Regions from separate parts of the Variovorax sp. GW460-12-1-14-LB1 genome, predicted to be linked through region 2. Evidence: predicted binding sites of a transcription regulator. Region 2 holds the regulator's gene; the other holds the start of a gene.

Region 1 (7,541 bases), on a different contig from region 2:
CAGCGTGATCAGCGGGACCGTGGCGCCGCTATCAGCTGACGGCAGCATCGCCGTCGGGCCGGCCTTGATGCCCAGCGTTTCGGGGAGCACGGCGTCCCGGCAGGGAATCTCCACGCGTTCTTCGTGCTCGCCGATCACCACGCGCGGCGCGGGCAGCCGGTCCTTGCGGACCAGGCAGGAGAACAACCGGTAGCGCGGCTCCACGGCGGCGCGGCTGTTCAGCGTCAGCGCGCTGCCGCTGGTGGACCCCGGCGCGAACGACACGCCCGGTGCACGCGCCTCGCGCGAGAAGAGTTCGAGCGCCGCCTTGTCGCGATGCGTCACCGCCACGCGGGCCACGGCTTCGCGCAATCCCGATGCGGTGGCGTGCGGGCCGTAGCTGTCCTCGGCACCGATCACGCCGACCAGCGTCTTGTCGAAATTGCCCAGGCCTTGCGCGCGCAGCATGCCTTGCACGCGGCCCAGCAGTGCGTGGCCCGTGCGCCGCGCCTTGTCCAGCGCATCGGCGCCGAACACCGACACCTGCGCGATGCAGCGGTAGCCTTGCTGGTAAGTGGCCGACAGCTTGTAGGTCGGCGGCGGCGGCAGGCCACGCGCGCCTTCCACGCGCACGCGGTGCGGCCCGACTGCGACGGCCGTGACCTGGGTGAAATCGCAGACCACGTCCGGCAGCACGTAGCGGGCCGGGTCGCCCACTTCGTAGAGGATCTGCTCGCTCACCGTGGCCGGCGTCACGAGGCCGCCGGTGCCCTCGGGCTTGGTGACGACGAAGCCGCCGTCGGCCGTGCATTCCACGTACGGGTAGCCGATGTTTTCCCAGTCGGGCACCTCGGCCCAGTCGGTGAAGATGCCGCCCGTGGCCTGCGCGCCGCACTCCAGGATGTGGCCGGCCAGAGAGCCGGACGCCAGGCGGTCGTGGTCGTCGGCCGACCAGTCGAATTCGTGCATCAGCACGCCCAGTGTGGTGGCGCTGTCGACGATGCGTCCGGTGACCACGATGTCCGCGCCCAGGGCCAGCGCGCGTGCGATGGGCAGGGCGCCCAGGTACACGTTGGCGCTGTCGATGCCGGTGGGCATCGGCGTGCCCGAATAGAAATCGCGCGTGTCCTCGGCTTCGAGCGTGGGCAGCAGCGACAGGCAGTCGTCGCCCTCGACGAACGCCACCTTCAGAGGGCAGCCCAGCGTGCGCGCGAGCGCCTCGATGCGCGCCGCGCAGCCGCGCGGGTTCAGCCCGCCCGCATTGGCGACCAGCCGGATGCCGCGGCGCGCGCACGCCGGCAGGATCTCGCGCAAGGTGACGTCGATGAAGTCCGTCGCGTAGCCTTGCGCGGGGTCGGTCTTGCGCGCCTGGGCGAAGCTCGACAGCGTCATCTCCGCGAGGTAGTCGAACACGAGGTACTGCATACCCGGCACGTCGACGAGCTGGCGCGGGCCGAGGATGCTGTCGCCGATGAAGGCGCAGGCGCCGCCGATCTTCACGGTCTTGTGCTTGTTGTTCGGGTCCATGGCGTCAGTCCAGCGAGAGGTTCAGCTGGCGGATCACGTCGCCGTTGACCTGCGTTTCGCGCGCGATGAACGCCGCCAGTTCGGCCGGCGTGCCGCCGACCGCCTCGGTGCTGATGGCGGCGAGCTTGGTGCGCAGCTCGGCGCCCTTGAGCACGGCGGCGAGTTCGCTCGAGAGCCTGTCGACGATCGCCGCGGGCGTCTGCGCCGGGGCCATCACGCCGGCCCACGCGTAGGCCGTGAGTTCGGGGTGGCCGAGTTCCTTGAGACTGGGCACCTGCGGCAGCAGCGGCGAGCGCTCCTGCCCTGTGACCGCCAGCGCTGTGAGCTTGCCCTGGCGGATGTGCGGCCCCATCGCCGAGATGGCGTCGAACATGAAGCCGACGCGGTGACTGACGAGGTCGGTGGTCGCGTCGGCGGTGCCCTTGTACGGCACGTGCATCGTGCCCTTCATGCCGGTGGTGCGCGCAAAGCGCTCGCCGAGCAGGTGCGCCGCCGAGCCCACGCCGCTGCTGGCAAAGCTCAGTGGCGGGCTGCCTTCGCGGCCGGCGCGCACCAGGTCGTCCATGCTGCGCACGCCGGGGCTCGCCGTGACGAGCACGAGCGAGGTGCGCGTCAGCTGCGAGACCGGCGCCAGGTCGGTGGCGCGGTAGGGCAGGCGGCGGTACAGCGATTCGTTGTTGGCGTAGGCGCCGATCACGACCAGCAGCGTGTAGCCGTCGGGCGCGGCCTTGGCCACGAGGTCGGTGCCCAGGATGCTGTTGGCGCCGGGCTTGTTGTCGATCACCACGGGCTGGCCGAGCCGCACCGACAGGTCGCGCATCACGTCGCGCGCAATGATGTCGGTGTTGCCGCCGGCGGGGTAGGGCACGACCACGCGGATCGGGCGGTTCGGGTAGGCGGTCTGCGCTATCGCTGCGGCGCCGGTCAGCGCGAGGGCCATGGCCGTGAGGAGGCGCGCCGCCACGTGCGCGCGGCGGGTCTTTTTCTTCTGCATGTCGGTTGTCTCCAAGGGTGCCCGGTCTCACTGATGACGCTGGCGCTTGCCGGGTGCGGTTCATTATGGAAATCGCATCGATGCCTGCCTAGCCGTACCATGGAGTTTTGCGATAACCGAATGGAATCGGGCGACCGGCCGTCAGCATGCAGCTCAAGGACCTTCATTCATTCCGCGTGGCCGCCGAGCGCGGCAACCTGCACCACGCCGCCGATGCGCTGGGCGTGACGCAGCCGGCGCTGTCCAAGTCGATCCAGCGGCTAGAAACGGCCTTGGGCGTGCGCCTGTTCGAGCGCACCGCGCGCGGCGTGGCGCTCACGGCCATCGGGCAGGCGCTCTATGCGCGCAACCTGGGCCTGGAACAGCTCGTGGACGACATGCGCACCGAAGTGCAGGACATGAAGCTCGGGCAGTCCGGCAAGCTGCGCATCGGCACCGTGCCCGCCATCGTCGAGTCGGTAATGACGCCCGTGTTCGCGGCCTTCCTCGGCACCGGCAAGGACGTGCGCTTCGAAACGCAGGTGCAGCTCAGCGGCGTGCTGCTGCAGCAACTGGAAGCGGGTGCGCTCGACTTTGCGATTGCCGCCGTCAACCGCGAGGTGCCCGCGGCGCTGTCCTGCACCGTGCTCGGCGAGCAGGAGTCGTACGTGATTGCGCGCAACGGGCATCCCTTTCACCGGCGCGCGTTCACGCTGCACGACATGGCCGCGCAGCCCTGGGTGCTGCCGCCGTCGAGCATCACGCTGCGTGCCTGGGTCGAGTCGATGTTCCGCGACGCAGGCATCGACGGGCCGACCGCCTTTCTCCAGTCGGACGCCTCGCCCGCGGTCTTTGCGCCGTTGGTGCGCAGCACCAACCTGCTGACGGTCATGACCTCGGACTCGCTCGGTTCCTCCATGGGCACGGGGCTGGCCGCGCTGCCGTCGCCCGCGCCGGTCTGGGCATTGGAAATCGGGTTGTTCTGGCGGCGCAACGCCTACTTCTCGCTCCTGATGAAGCAGTTCCGCGACCAGGTGGTGGAAGTGTTCGACGCGCGCAACCTGCAGCTCAACCGGCGCCGGGCGCGGCCCTCACGCGGGTGAGCGGATGAGGCACGCGGGCCGCGCGGCAGAATGAAGCCATGCCCACGCCCGCTCTTCCCACCCCCGACGAATCCGCCGAAGCCCGGCGCCAGATTGCCCGCATCGAAGCCCTGTCCACCTCGCACGACCCGGTGCACGACGGCATTCGCGTGCGCTGGCGCCGCTTCGGCACCGACACGACGCAGCCGCCCATCGTGCTGCTGCACGGCGGCCACGGCAGCTGGATGCACTGGCTGCGCAACGCCGAGGCGCTGTCGGCGCAGCGCACGCTGCTCCTGCCCGACATGCCCGGCTTTCATGATTCCGACGCGCTGCCGCGCGTGGCGCCCGGCGAAGACGCGCTGGTGCCGCTCCTGGCCGCGCTCGGCGGCACGCTCGATGCGCTCATCGGCGCTAACACGCCCATCGACCTGGGCGGCTTCTCGTTCGGCGGGCTCACCGCCGCGCGCTTCGCGGTGCGGCGCGGCGCGATCCGCCGGCTGGCGCTGATGGGCAGCGGCGGCCACGGCACCTTGCGCCGCATGACGGTCGAGATGATCAACTGGCGCGCCGCCCCCGACCGCGAGACCGAGCGCGCCGCGCTCATGCACAACCTGGGCGCGCTGATGCTGCACGCGCCGGCCGCCATCGACCCGCTGGCCTTCGAGATCCACGACCTCTCGTGCCACGGCACGCGCTTTCGCAGCAAGGAGGTGTCGCTCTCGGGCGGGCTGCAGGCCGCGATCGACACGCTGGGTGTGCCCACGCTGCTGCTGTGGGGCGAGTTCGACGTCACCGCCGACTCGCGTCCGCTGGTGGCGCAATTGGCCAGCGAAGGCCCCGGCCGCGAAGGCGTGGTGATCGACGGCGCGGGGCACTGGGTGCAGTACGAACGCGCCGACGAGGTCAACGCGCAGCTGCTGCGCTTCCTGGGCTGAAGCGGTTCAGCCTCAGCGCAGGTAGCGCCCGTCGGCCTTGAGCATCGACAGTTCCGAGAAGGTCAGCCCGCGGTGCTCGCCGGGCCGGTACGACACGGCGATGCCGCCGAGGTCCAGCGTCTTGAACGACTCCAGGCCCTTCTGCAGCGACTCGGGCGTCGGGTTGGTGCCCGCGCGCTTCAGGCCTTCGACCATGACCTTGGCGGTGACGTAGCCCTCCAGGCTCGCGTAGCTGAACTCGGTCATGCCGATCTTCTTCATCGCCGCCTGGTACTCGGCGATGACGGGCATCGCGCTGTTCCACGGGTAGGGCACGACCTGCGAGATGACCACGCCGGCCGCGTCCTTCTTGATGTCCTGGAAGAGCTTCTGCCCATTCAGGAACGAGAACGAATAGAAGGCCGTCTCGCCGCCGGCCGCGCGGTAGGCCGCGATGAACTTCGCCGCCACGTCGTTGGTGGCCGACAGCACCACGGCCTTGGGCTTGAGCTTGGCCAGCTCGGCGGCGCGTTCGGCCGCGTCGGAGCCGTCGTTCTTGATGGCCACGCTGCCGACCATCTTGTCGCCGCGTTCGGCAATGAACTTCTGCGTGCTCTCCATCGCCGAGCGCGCGCCGGGGTTGTCGTTGTGCGCGAAGGCGATGCGCGACAGGCCGATGGTGAACAGGTGGTTCACGATGCGGCTGTATTCCTCGTCGAAGCTGATGCGCACCGGAAAGCCGAACTCGCTGAACTTCACCACCGGGCCCGCGCCCGTGTACGGGCCAACGACGGGAATCTTCAGCTCGTTGGCCGCCTTCAGCGCGCCGACCGCCGACGAGGTGCCGATGGGCATCAGCACGCCGATGGCGCCGTCGCGCGCGAAGGTCTTGACGTTCTCCGCGCCCTTGGCGGGGTCGTAGGCGTCGTCGAGCTGGCGCAGCTCGACCGGCCGGCCGTTGACGCCGCCGCTCGCGTTCAGCGCGGTGAACATGGCACGGATGCCCACCAGCGGCTCGGTCGACAGCGACGCGAGCGGGCCGGTCTGCACGTAGGTCTGGCCGATCAGGAGCGGCTTGGCGGGCTGCGCCGAGGCGGGCACCCCTGCGAAGACGAGCGCGGCGAGGGCCAGAAACCGCAGGTGAATCATTTTGTGTCTCATGGTCACTAATTGTTAATAAACCGATCTTAAGGCGCGGGCCTTCGCAGGTAAATCGATCGCTGGTTGCGACCTGGGGAATACTGTATAAAAATACAGTTAACAACTGCAATCATGGGCCTCCCTTTCCTCGACTCCTTTTCCACCGCTGCGGGCCGCGGCGTCTGGCACGCCGACGAACTCGGCCTGGCCGACGCGCAGGTCGTGGCCACCGGGCATGCCGCGCTCGACGCCGAGTTGCCCGGCGGCGGCTGGCCCGTGGGCGCGATGACGGAGCTGCTGCAGGCCACGCCCGAGGCCCATGTCTGGCGCCTGCTGCTGCCCGCGCTGGCGCAGGCCGTGGAGGCGCGCGGCGGGCCGGTGGTGCTGGTCGGCGCGCCTTACGAACCCTGCGGCACCGCGCTGGCGGCGCAGGGCTTGCCGGTGGAGGCGCTGATGTGCGTGCGCAGCGACGCCCCGGCCGCGCGGCTGTGGGCCTGCGAGCAGGCGCTGCGCTGCGCCGAGATCGCCGCCGTCGTCGCCTGGCTGCCGCAGGCCCGCGTGGGTGAGTTGCGGCGGCTGCAGCTGGCCGCCGCGCAGCACGAGGTGCTGCTGTTCGTGTGCCGGCCCGAGTCGGTGGCGCTGTCGGCCTCGCCCGCGCGCTTGCGCCTGCGCGCCGAGCGCTGCCCGGACGATCCGGCGCAGATCGCGCTGCACCTGCTCAAGCGCCGGGGGCCGCCGCTGGCCGCGCCGGTGCGGGTGCCGGCGCGCAACGCCCGCATGAGCGCGCTGCTGGCCGCCGCCCGCGTGCGACGCCAGCTGCGCCTGCAGCCGCCCGTGGCGCCGGCCGCCGCGCCGTCGGCCACGGTGGTGCGCATCGACGCATGGAAAGGAGGCCCGGATGCACTGGATCGCCTTGCAGTGGTCGTCTGAAACCGAGGACGCCGACGCCCCCGACATGCCCCCGCCCGAGGCCCAGGGCTGGTGGGCGCTGCAGTTCACGCCGCACGTCGCCTGGCAGGACGAGGCGCTGATGCTCGAGGTCTCGGCCTGCGAACGCCTGTGGGGCGGTCGCGCGCCGCTGATGCGCCAGCTGCTGGCCCTCAACCCCGCGCCCGACGCGCGCATGCGCGGCGCGCAGGGCGCCACCAGCCTGATCGCGCTGGCGCGGCTGCGCCTGTTCGCGCGCAACGAGCACCGGCCCGCCGACGTGCCGGCCGGCCTGCCGCTGGACACGCTGACGGCCGCGCAGGGCCACCTCGACCTGCTCGCGCGCCTGGGCTGCCGCACCTGGGGCGATGTGGCCGCCTTGCCGCGTGGCGGCCTCACGCGGCGCTTCGGCACCGGGCTGCGCGAGGCGCTCGACATCGCCTGGGGCCTGCGCCCCGAAACCCACGCCTGGCTCACGCTGCCCGACGTGTTCGAGCAGAAGCTCGAACTGCCCGCGCTGGCCGAGACCGGGCCCGAGCTCATGTGGTCGGCCAACCGCCTGCTGTCGGCGCTGCAGATCTGGCTGCGCGCCCGCCAGCGCGGCGCGCGTGCGCTCGAGCTGCAATGGACGCTCGACCTGCGGCGCCTCAACGGCGTGACCCTGCCGCCGCACCAGCAGCTCACCGTGCGCACGGCAGAGCCCACGCAGGACATGGCGCACCTGCGCCGCCTGCTGTCCGAAAAACTCGCGCTCACCACGCTGGCCGCGCCCGCGAGCTGGCTGAAGCTGCGCACGCTCGAAACCGATCCGCTGGCCGGCGCCAGCACCAGCTTCCTGCCGGAAGACAACCGCAAGGGCGACAAGCTGCACGAGATGGTCGAACGGCTCAGCGTGCGGCTCGGCGCCGACCAGGTGGTGGTGCCGCTCGCGCAGGCCGACCACCGGCCCGAGCGCCAGCAGCGGTGGCGGCCCGCGCTGCAGAAAGAGAAAACGCC
Region 2 (7,541 bases):
CCACCGAGCCCGGCGCCAGGGCGGGCGCCAGCCCCACGAGGCGCGCCTGCTGCGAGGAGTTGGTGGCAAAGCAGCCCAGGCCCCAGGGCACGAGCACCACCGCGAGCCACGCCAGCGTGCTGGCCAGCGGCCACAGCAGCAGGCTCAGCGCGATCAGCCCGGTCGTCAGCAGCACCATGCGCCCGGCGCCGACGCGGTCGATGTAGCGACTCACCACCATGTTGCCCAGCAGGCCGAAGGCGCCGAACAGCGCCCACATCAGGCTCAGCGTGTTGGCATCGGCGCCGAAGCCCTGCTTGAGCAGCGGGCCGAAATAGCTGAACAGCACGAACTGGCCGACGCCCTGCAGCGCCGTGACCGACACGATGCCCATCAGCACCGGGCTGCGCAGCACCCGCGACCAGGCAGCGGCTGTGAGCGCGGCGGGCCGGATGCCGCTGGGCAGCGTGAGCCAGACCGAGGCGGCGCTCACGACGCTGAGCGCCGCGATGGCCATGAAGGCCATGCGCCAGCCCAGGTGGCCGCCGATCAGCGCGCCGATCGGCAGGCCCAGCACCGAGGCCACCGACCAGCCGAGAAAGACGAAGGTGACGGCGCGCCCGCGCTGCTCGGGCGGCACCAGCATGCCGGCGCAGGCCGCGGCCTGGGGCGTGAAGATGGCGGGCGCGATCACCGTCAGCATGCGCACCGGCAGCAGCGCGCCGAAGCTGGGCACGAGCGCCGCAACCACGTGCCACGCGGCGTACCAGAGCAGGGTGAGGGCGAGCAGCTTGCGGCGGTCCCAGCCGGCGACCGCGGCGGCCAGCAGCGGGGCGCCCAGGCACATCACGAAGGCGGCCGCGCTGATCAGCTGGCCTGCGGTGGCGACCTTGATGGCCAAGGAGGCGCTGATCTCATTGAGGGTGCCCGGCACGACCATCACGCCCGTGCCGATCACGAAATTGCCGGCCAGCAGCGCCCAGAGCGCGCCTCGCTGCGGCGCGGGCCGGCTCATGCGTTCACCGCCGGACCTGCAGCGCGCCGGGGTTCACGATGTTCGTGGGGTTGCCCTTGATGAAGCTCACGACGTTGTCGAACGCCTGGCCGAAGTAGCTTTCGTAGCTTTCCTGCTCGACGTAGCCGATGTGCGGCGTGCAGATGCAGTTTTCGAGGCGCAGCAGCGCATGGCCCTGCAGCGGAGGCTCGCTCTCGAACACGTCGATGGCCGCCAGCCCGGGGCGCCCGCGGTTGAGCGCAGCCAGCAGGGCATCGGCCTCGACCAGCTCGGCGCGCGAGGTGTTGACGAACAGCGCCGTCGGCTTCATGCGCGAGAGGTCTTCGAGCTTGACGAGGCCCTGGGTGTCCTCGTTGAGCCGCAGGTGCACCGACAGCACGTCGGCGGCCGCAAAGAATTCGTGGCGGTTCTGTGCCACCTGGAAGCCGTCGGAGCGCGCCTTGGCGCAGCTGGCCTCGCGGCCCCAGATCACGACCTGCATGCCGAAGGCCTGCCCATAGCGGGCCACCAGCTGGCCGATGCGGCCGTAGCCCCAGATGCACAGCGTCTTGCCCTTGAGCACCGAGCCCACGCCGAAATTCGGCGGCATCGACGCCGACTTGAGGCCCGACTGCTGCCAGGCCCCGTGCTTGAGGTTGCTGATGTACTGCGGCAGGCGGCGCATGGCCGCCATGATCAGCGCCCAGGTGAGTTCGGCGGGCGCCTGCGGCGAACCCGAGCCCTCGGCCACCGCCACACCGCGTTCGGTGCAGGCCGTGACGTCGATGTGGCCGCCGACGCGACCGGTCTGGGAAATCAGCTTGAGCTTGGGCAGCTTCTCGATCAGCTGGCGGGAGATCTGGCTGCGCTCGCGGATGAGCACGATGACGTCCGCATCCTTGAGGCGAACCGACAGCTGACCGATGCCTTTGACCGTGTTGGTGTAGACCTTGGCGGCGTAAGCGTCCAGCTTGGCAGCGCACTGCAGCTTGCGCACGGCGTCCTGGTAGTCGTCGAGGATCACAATGTTCATGGCATGCCATTGTGCCTCGCAGCATCGGCACGTCGCACGTGTGAACGTTTGGATACCCGGTGCCGGATGGCGCCCGGGAGGCCTGTTTCAGGCCGATTCCAGTGAATCCGCCGTGCGCATGAGGGTGCGCAGAGTGCGCAGGCACGGCGGGTTCGTTGGCACTTTCTCAGTGCAGGTGGCTGGGGCGGGGCGCGCCGCTGCCGGTTTCCGCGGCTTCCAGCGCGGCGAGCCGGTCGAGTTCGGCGCACACGTCGGCCATGCGGCCGGAAATCACGACCCGGTTGGCGCAGCCGCGCTGCGAGCCTTGCCGGTCGACCACGCGGACCACGCGCAGCGGGCGGGCGGGCGTGGCGGCGGACGGTGACGCGGCCGGCGCCGGGCTGCCAGCGGTGCGTGCCGTGCAGGCCGGGCGAATGGCCACGTAGCGCAGGCCAGCGGCAGCGTCGCCGCTCTCACCATGCGACGGGCGGCGGGCGGGCATCCAGCGGGTGGCCAGCGATTGCAGGGGCGACCAGAGGTCGGCGATGGCGAGGAGGGCGATTCCCATGTGAACTCCAAAAAAGTATGAGGTTGAACACAGGCAGGATTTCTTGAATCGGCCACGACAGGGTGATGGCGACTTCGCGCCATACGCCCGCCACCTGTCGCGGCCGGATGAGGTGCGTGCTGCTGGCAGCACGCAGGCCCGGGGGGCTACATCAGCATCGTGTTGCGGATGAGGCCGACCGCGAGGCCTTCGATCTCGAAGGGCTCGCCGGGCTGGACGATGATGGTCGGGTAGTCGGGGTTCTCGGCGTGCAGCTCGATCACCTGCTTGTTGCGTTTCAGGCGCTTCACGGTGACTTCTTCGCCCAGGCGTGCCACCACGATCTGGCCGTTGCGCGCTTCCTTCGTGGCCTGCACGGCGAGCAAGTCGCCGTCCATGATGCCGGCGTCGCGCATCGACATGCCGCGCACCTTGAGCAGGTAGTCGGGCTGGCGCTGGAACAGCGTGTTCTCGACGTAGTAGGTCTGGTCGACGTGCTCTTGCGCAAGGATGGGCGAACCCGCCGCCACGCGGCCGATGAGCGGCAGCGCGAGCTGGGCCATGCCGGGCAGCGAGAGCGAGAACTGGTTGCCTTCGCGGTGGCGCGTTTCGTGGAGCGAGCGCAGCGCATCGCCCTTGAGGCGGATGCCACGCGAAGTGCCGCTGACGAGTTCGATCACGCCCTTGCGGGCCAGGGCCTGCAGGTGCTCCTCGGCGGCGTTGGCCGACTTGAAGCCCAGCTCGTTGGCGATTTCGGCGCGCGTGGGCGGCGCACCGGTGCGTGCGATGGCGCCCTGGATCAAGTCCAGGATCTGCTGCTGGCGGGCGGTAAGCTTCACTGCGAACTGCATAGTGGTTTCCTTGCGGCACTGGCTAGATATCCAGTACCTGTATTTTTAACCAGTTTTCAAAAGTTGACAAGCCATGACTCATTCCTCTTCGTCCGAGACGCGCCGCGTGGTCGTGCTGGGCACCGGCGGCACCATTGCCGGCAAGGCCGCCAGCAGCGGTGACAACATCGGCTACACCGCCGGACAGGTGGGCGTGGCGGACCTGCTGGGCGGCATCGAGGCGCCGGCCGGCGTGGCGCTGGTGGCGGAGCAGGTCGCGCAGCTCGACAGCAAGGACATGGACGCCGACACCTGGCGCCAGCTGGCCGCGCGTTGCGCGCACTGGCTGGCGCAGCCTGATGTGGCCGGCATCGTGATCACGCACGGCACCGACACGCTGGAGGAAACGGCCTTCTTCCTGCACGCCGTGCTCGCGCCGGCCAAGCCGGTGGTGCTGACCTGCGCGATGCGCCCGGCAACGGCCCTGTCGCCCGACGGTCCGCAGAACGTGCGCGACGCGCTCGCTGTGGCCTCGACGCCCGGCGCACGGGGCGTGACGGTGGTGTGCGCGGGAACGGTCCACAGCGGTCTCGATGTGCAGAAGGTGCACACCTACCGTCTCGATGCCTTCGCGTCGGGCGATGCGGGGCCGGTCGGCTATGTGGAGGAGGGCGAAGTGCGGCGCGTGCGTGCGTGGCCGCAGGGAGCGCCGTTCGATGCGGCGCGGCTGGAGGCGGTATCGAAGCCGTGGCCCCGCGTCGAGATCGTCATGAGCCACGCGGGCGCGAGCGGTGCGATCGTGGAGGCGTTGCTGCTCCCGTCGGCTGAGCCCTTGCGCGGCCTGGTCGTGGCCACGACCGGCAACGGCACCGTGCACCACGCGCTGGAAGCCGCAGCGCTGAAGGCGCAGGGCGGTGGCGTGTCGGTGCTGCGCGCCACGCGCTGTGCCAACGGACGCATCCTGCCGAAACCCGGTGACGGGCTGCGGGATGCGAGCGCACTCACGCCGGTGAAGGCGCGGGTCGCGCTGGTGCTGGAACTCTTGGGAGTGGCCGCCCTGCCGGAGGCGGAGGGCGGCTAGGAGAAAGAGGCTGACGAATCAGCCTCTGAATCAGCTGTTCAGGGCGGCAAGCGCGCGCTGCGTGATCTCGTCGACCGTGCCCACGCCCTGGATGGCGCGGTACTTCGGCGCGGCGGCCGGGTCGGTCTTGGCCCAGGCCGAGTAATAGTCGACCAGCGGACGGGTCTGCTGGCTGTAGACGTCGAGCCGCTTGCGCACGGTCTCTTCCTTGTCGTCTTCGCGCTGGATCAGCTCTTCACCGGTCACGTCGTCCTTGCCTTCCACCTTCGGCGGATTGAACTTGACGTGGTAGGTGCGGCCCGAGGCCGGGTGCGAGCGGCGGCCGCTCATGCGTTCGATGATGTCGCCGAAGGGCACGTCGATCTCGAGCACGTAGTCGAGCTTGACGCCGGCCGCCTTCATGGCGTCGGCCTGCGGAATGGTGCGCGGGAAGCCGTCGAACAGGAAACCGCCGTCGCAGTCGGGCTGCGCGATGCGTTCCTTCACGAGGTTGATGATCAGGTCGTCGCTGACCAGTGCACCCGAATCCATGATCGTCTTGGCCTGCAGCCCGAGGGGGGTGCCTGCCTTGACCGCGGCGCGCAACATGTCGCCGGTCGAGATTTGGGGAATGCCGTATTTCTGGCAGATGAAGGTCGCTTGCGTGCCTTTGCCTGCTCCGGGCGCGCCCAGCAAAATAAGTCTCATGGTGTCCTCGGAAGGTTCTTAGATTTTGTGTCGCGCCCCATGCGCGCCCTCAGGCGCGCCGAGGCGGAATTGCATTGAGGATAGCATGCGTCCCCGTGACAAATTGCCGCCGTCTCCCTCGGGGCGGCCTGCAGCTCACGCAGGCGAGCCGGCCGCGAAGACGGCGCGCACGCGTGCCAGGTCTTCGGGCGTGTCGATCCCGGGGCCCGGTGCCACATCGCTCACGTGCACCGCGATGCGGTGCCCGTGCCACAGCGCGCGCAGCTGTTCGAGTGCTTCGGTGGCTTCGACGGGCGCGGGCGACAGCAACGGAAATTGCCGCACGAAGCCCGCGCGATAGCCGTAGATGCCGATATGACGAAGCGGTGCCGGGCTGGGCAGCACCGAGGGTGCCGCGCCGCCTGAAGAGCCGTCGCGCCACCAGGGGATCGGTGCACGGCTGAAATAGAGCGCATGACCTTGTGCGTCGAGCACGGCCTTCACGACGTTCGGATTCATGAAGTCGGCCAGCGAGTCGATCGCATGGACGGCGGTGCTCATGGCGGCCTGCGGTCGCGCAGCCAGCGTGGCGGCCACGGCATCGATCAGCGCGGGGTCGATCAGCGGCTCGTCGCCCTGCACGTTGACGACGATCGCGTCACCGTCGAGCCCGAGTTGTTCGCAGGCTTCGGCCAGCCGGTCGGTGCCGCTGGCGTGGTCCTGGCGGGTGAGCAGGGCCTCGACACCATGCGCCTTGCAGGCGTCGATGATGGTGGCGTCGTCGCCGGCCACCACCACGCGAAGGGCGCCGGACTGGCGGGCGCGTTGTGCCACGCGCACGACCATCGGCAGGCCGGCAATGTCGGCCAGCGGTTTGTTGGGAAGTCGCGTCGAAGCCAGCCGGGCCGGCACCAGAACGGTGAAGCTCACAGGCCCAGCTCTTCGTCGGACAGCGTGCGGGCCTCGTTCTCGAGCAGCACCGGGATGCCGTCGCGCACCGGGTAGGCCAGGCGCGCGCTGCGCGAGCAGAGTTCCTGCTTCTCGGCGTTCCAGGTCAGCGGGCCCTTGGTGACGGGGCAGACGAGCAGTTCAAGCAGCTTGGTATCCATCGAGCGATGATAGCTTCGCGTCGAGGGCGGCGAAGAACGCCGGCGAGGGTTCGAAGTGCAGTGGCACGGCGAGCGCGTCGGGCGCCTGCTGCCAGAGCTTGACGGCGTCTTTTTCCGTGCAGACGAGGGGCAGGGCGGGACCGGCTGGTCGTTGCCAGCCGTTGAAATCGTGGTGGTCAGGCAGCGCGAAGGTGTCCGCGAGCGTCAGGCCGCGCGCGCGCAGCATCGTGAAGAAGGCCTCTGGCCGCGCGATGGCGGCGAGCGCGATCACGGGCTGGCCGGCGAGCGTGTCGAGCGGGATGCGTCGACCGTCCTTCGCGAGGGCGTGCGGCGCCAGTTCGCGGGTGGCGGTGTAGCCCTCGGCGAAGGCGGGCCGCTCGCCGCTGTGCAACAGCAGGTCGCAATGGCGCGGCCACGGCTCGCGCAGGGGGCCGGCGGGCAGTAGCCAGCCGTTGCCGACACCGCGGTCGTCGAACACGCAGATCTCGATGTCGCGCGCCAGCGCCAAGTGCTGCAGGCCGTCGTCGCTGACGATGACCTGGGTGGCCGGGTGTTGTTCGAGCAGGGCGCGTGCGGCCTCGATGCGCTGTCGGGCCACGAAGACCGGCGCGCCGGTGGCATGGTGGATCAGCGCGGGTTCGTCGCCGACGTCCTGCGGGTCGCTGTCGGCCTGGACTTCACGGCAGTCGTCGGTGCGCCGGCCGTAGCCGCGCGACACCACACCGACCCGCAGGCCGCGCGCCTGAAGATGGCGCACGACGGCCATCACGACCGGTGTCTTGCCGGCCCCGCCCGCAATCACATTGCCGACCACGATCACGGGAACCGGCACACGCCCGGTTTTCTGCCAACCCCATCGGTAGAAGGCGCGCCGCAGCGCGAAGAGGGCGCCGTAGACCTGCGACAGCGGCCACAGCAGGCAGGCCAGCGCACCGCGGCGCAGCCATGCGTCCTGCAGCCGCGCGCTGGTCGACACTCAGTGACCGGCCTGGGCCGTCGACTGGGCGGCGAAGGTGATCTGCATCAGGCCGGCGCGGCGCGCGGCCTCCATCACCGTCACCACGGCCTGGTGCGGGCTGGCGGCGTCGGCGCTGATGATCACGACGCTGTCCTTGCCACCGGTGGCGGCGGCGCCGAGCGCGGCGGCCACGGTGTCGACGCTGCGGTCCGCCAGCGGCGACTTGTTGATCACGTAGCGGCCGTCAGCCGACACTGCCACGATCACCTCTTTCGGGTAGTCGCGCTGGGCGTCGACGTCCGCGGTCGGCAGCCGCAGCTGCATCTCGGTGAACTTGCTGTAGGTGGTCGACAGCATCAGGAAGA

The links. The regulator LexA, encoded in region 2, represses DNA repair genes until DNA is damaged. The targets are predictions, from matches to a motif close to ACTGTATNNNNATACAGT.
Region 1: the regulator LexA is predicted to act here: its motif matches at 5,719-5,736, upstream of imuA (translesion DNA synthesis-associated protein ImuA).

Annotation. Positions count from the first base shown of each region.
Region 1 covers NZ_JBWKYF010000010.1:49,317-56,857, reverse strand. Annotated here, with positions in the region: gene AC07Y4_RS07585 (acyclic terpene utilization AtuA family protein) at 1-1,506, opposite strand, end outside; gene AC07Y4_RS07580 (Bug family tripartite tricarboxylate transporter substrate binding protein) at 1,511-2,500, opposite strand; gene AC07Y4_RS07575 (LysR family transcriptional regulator) at 2,647-3,582, shown strand; gene AC07Y4_RS07570 (alpha/beta fold hydrolase) at 3,621-4,499, shown strand; gene AC07Y4_RS07565 (ABC transporter substrate-binding protein) at 4,512-5,627, opposite strand; gene imuA (translesion DNA synthesis-associated protein ImuA) at 5,751-6,548, shown strand; gene AC07Y4_RS07555 (Y-family DNA polymerase) at 6,517-7,541, shown strand, end outside.
Region 2 covers NZ_JBWKYF010000009.1:64,680-72,220, forward strand. Annotated here, with positions in the region: gene AC07Y4_RS07015 (MFS transporter) at 1-994, opposite strand, end outside; gene AC07Y4_RS07020 (D-2-hydroxyacid dehydrogenase family protein) at 999-2,006, opposite strand; gene AC07Y4_RS07025 (hypothetical protein) at 2,173-2,553, opposite strand; gene lexA (transcriptional repressor LexA) at 2,700-3,383, opposite strand; gene AC07Y4_RS07035 (asparaginase) at 3,457-4,443, shown strand; gene adk (adenylate kinase) at 4,474-5,130, opposite strand; gene kdsB (3-deoxy-manno-octulosonate cytidylyltransferase) at 5,266-6,039, opposite strand; gene AC07Y4_RS07050 (Trm112 family protein) at 6,036-6,218, opposite strand; gene lpxK (tetraacyldisaccharide 4'-kinase) at 6,199-7,194, opposite strand; gene AC07Y4_RS07060 (ExbD/TolR family protein) at 7,195-7,541, opposite strand, start outside.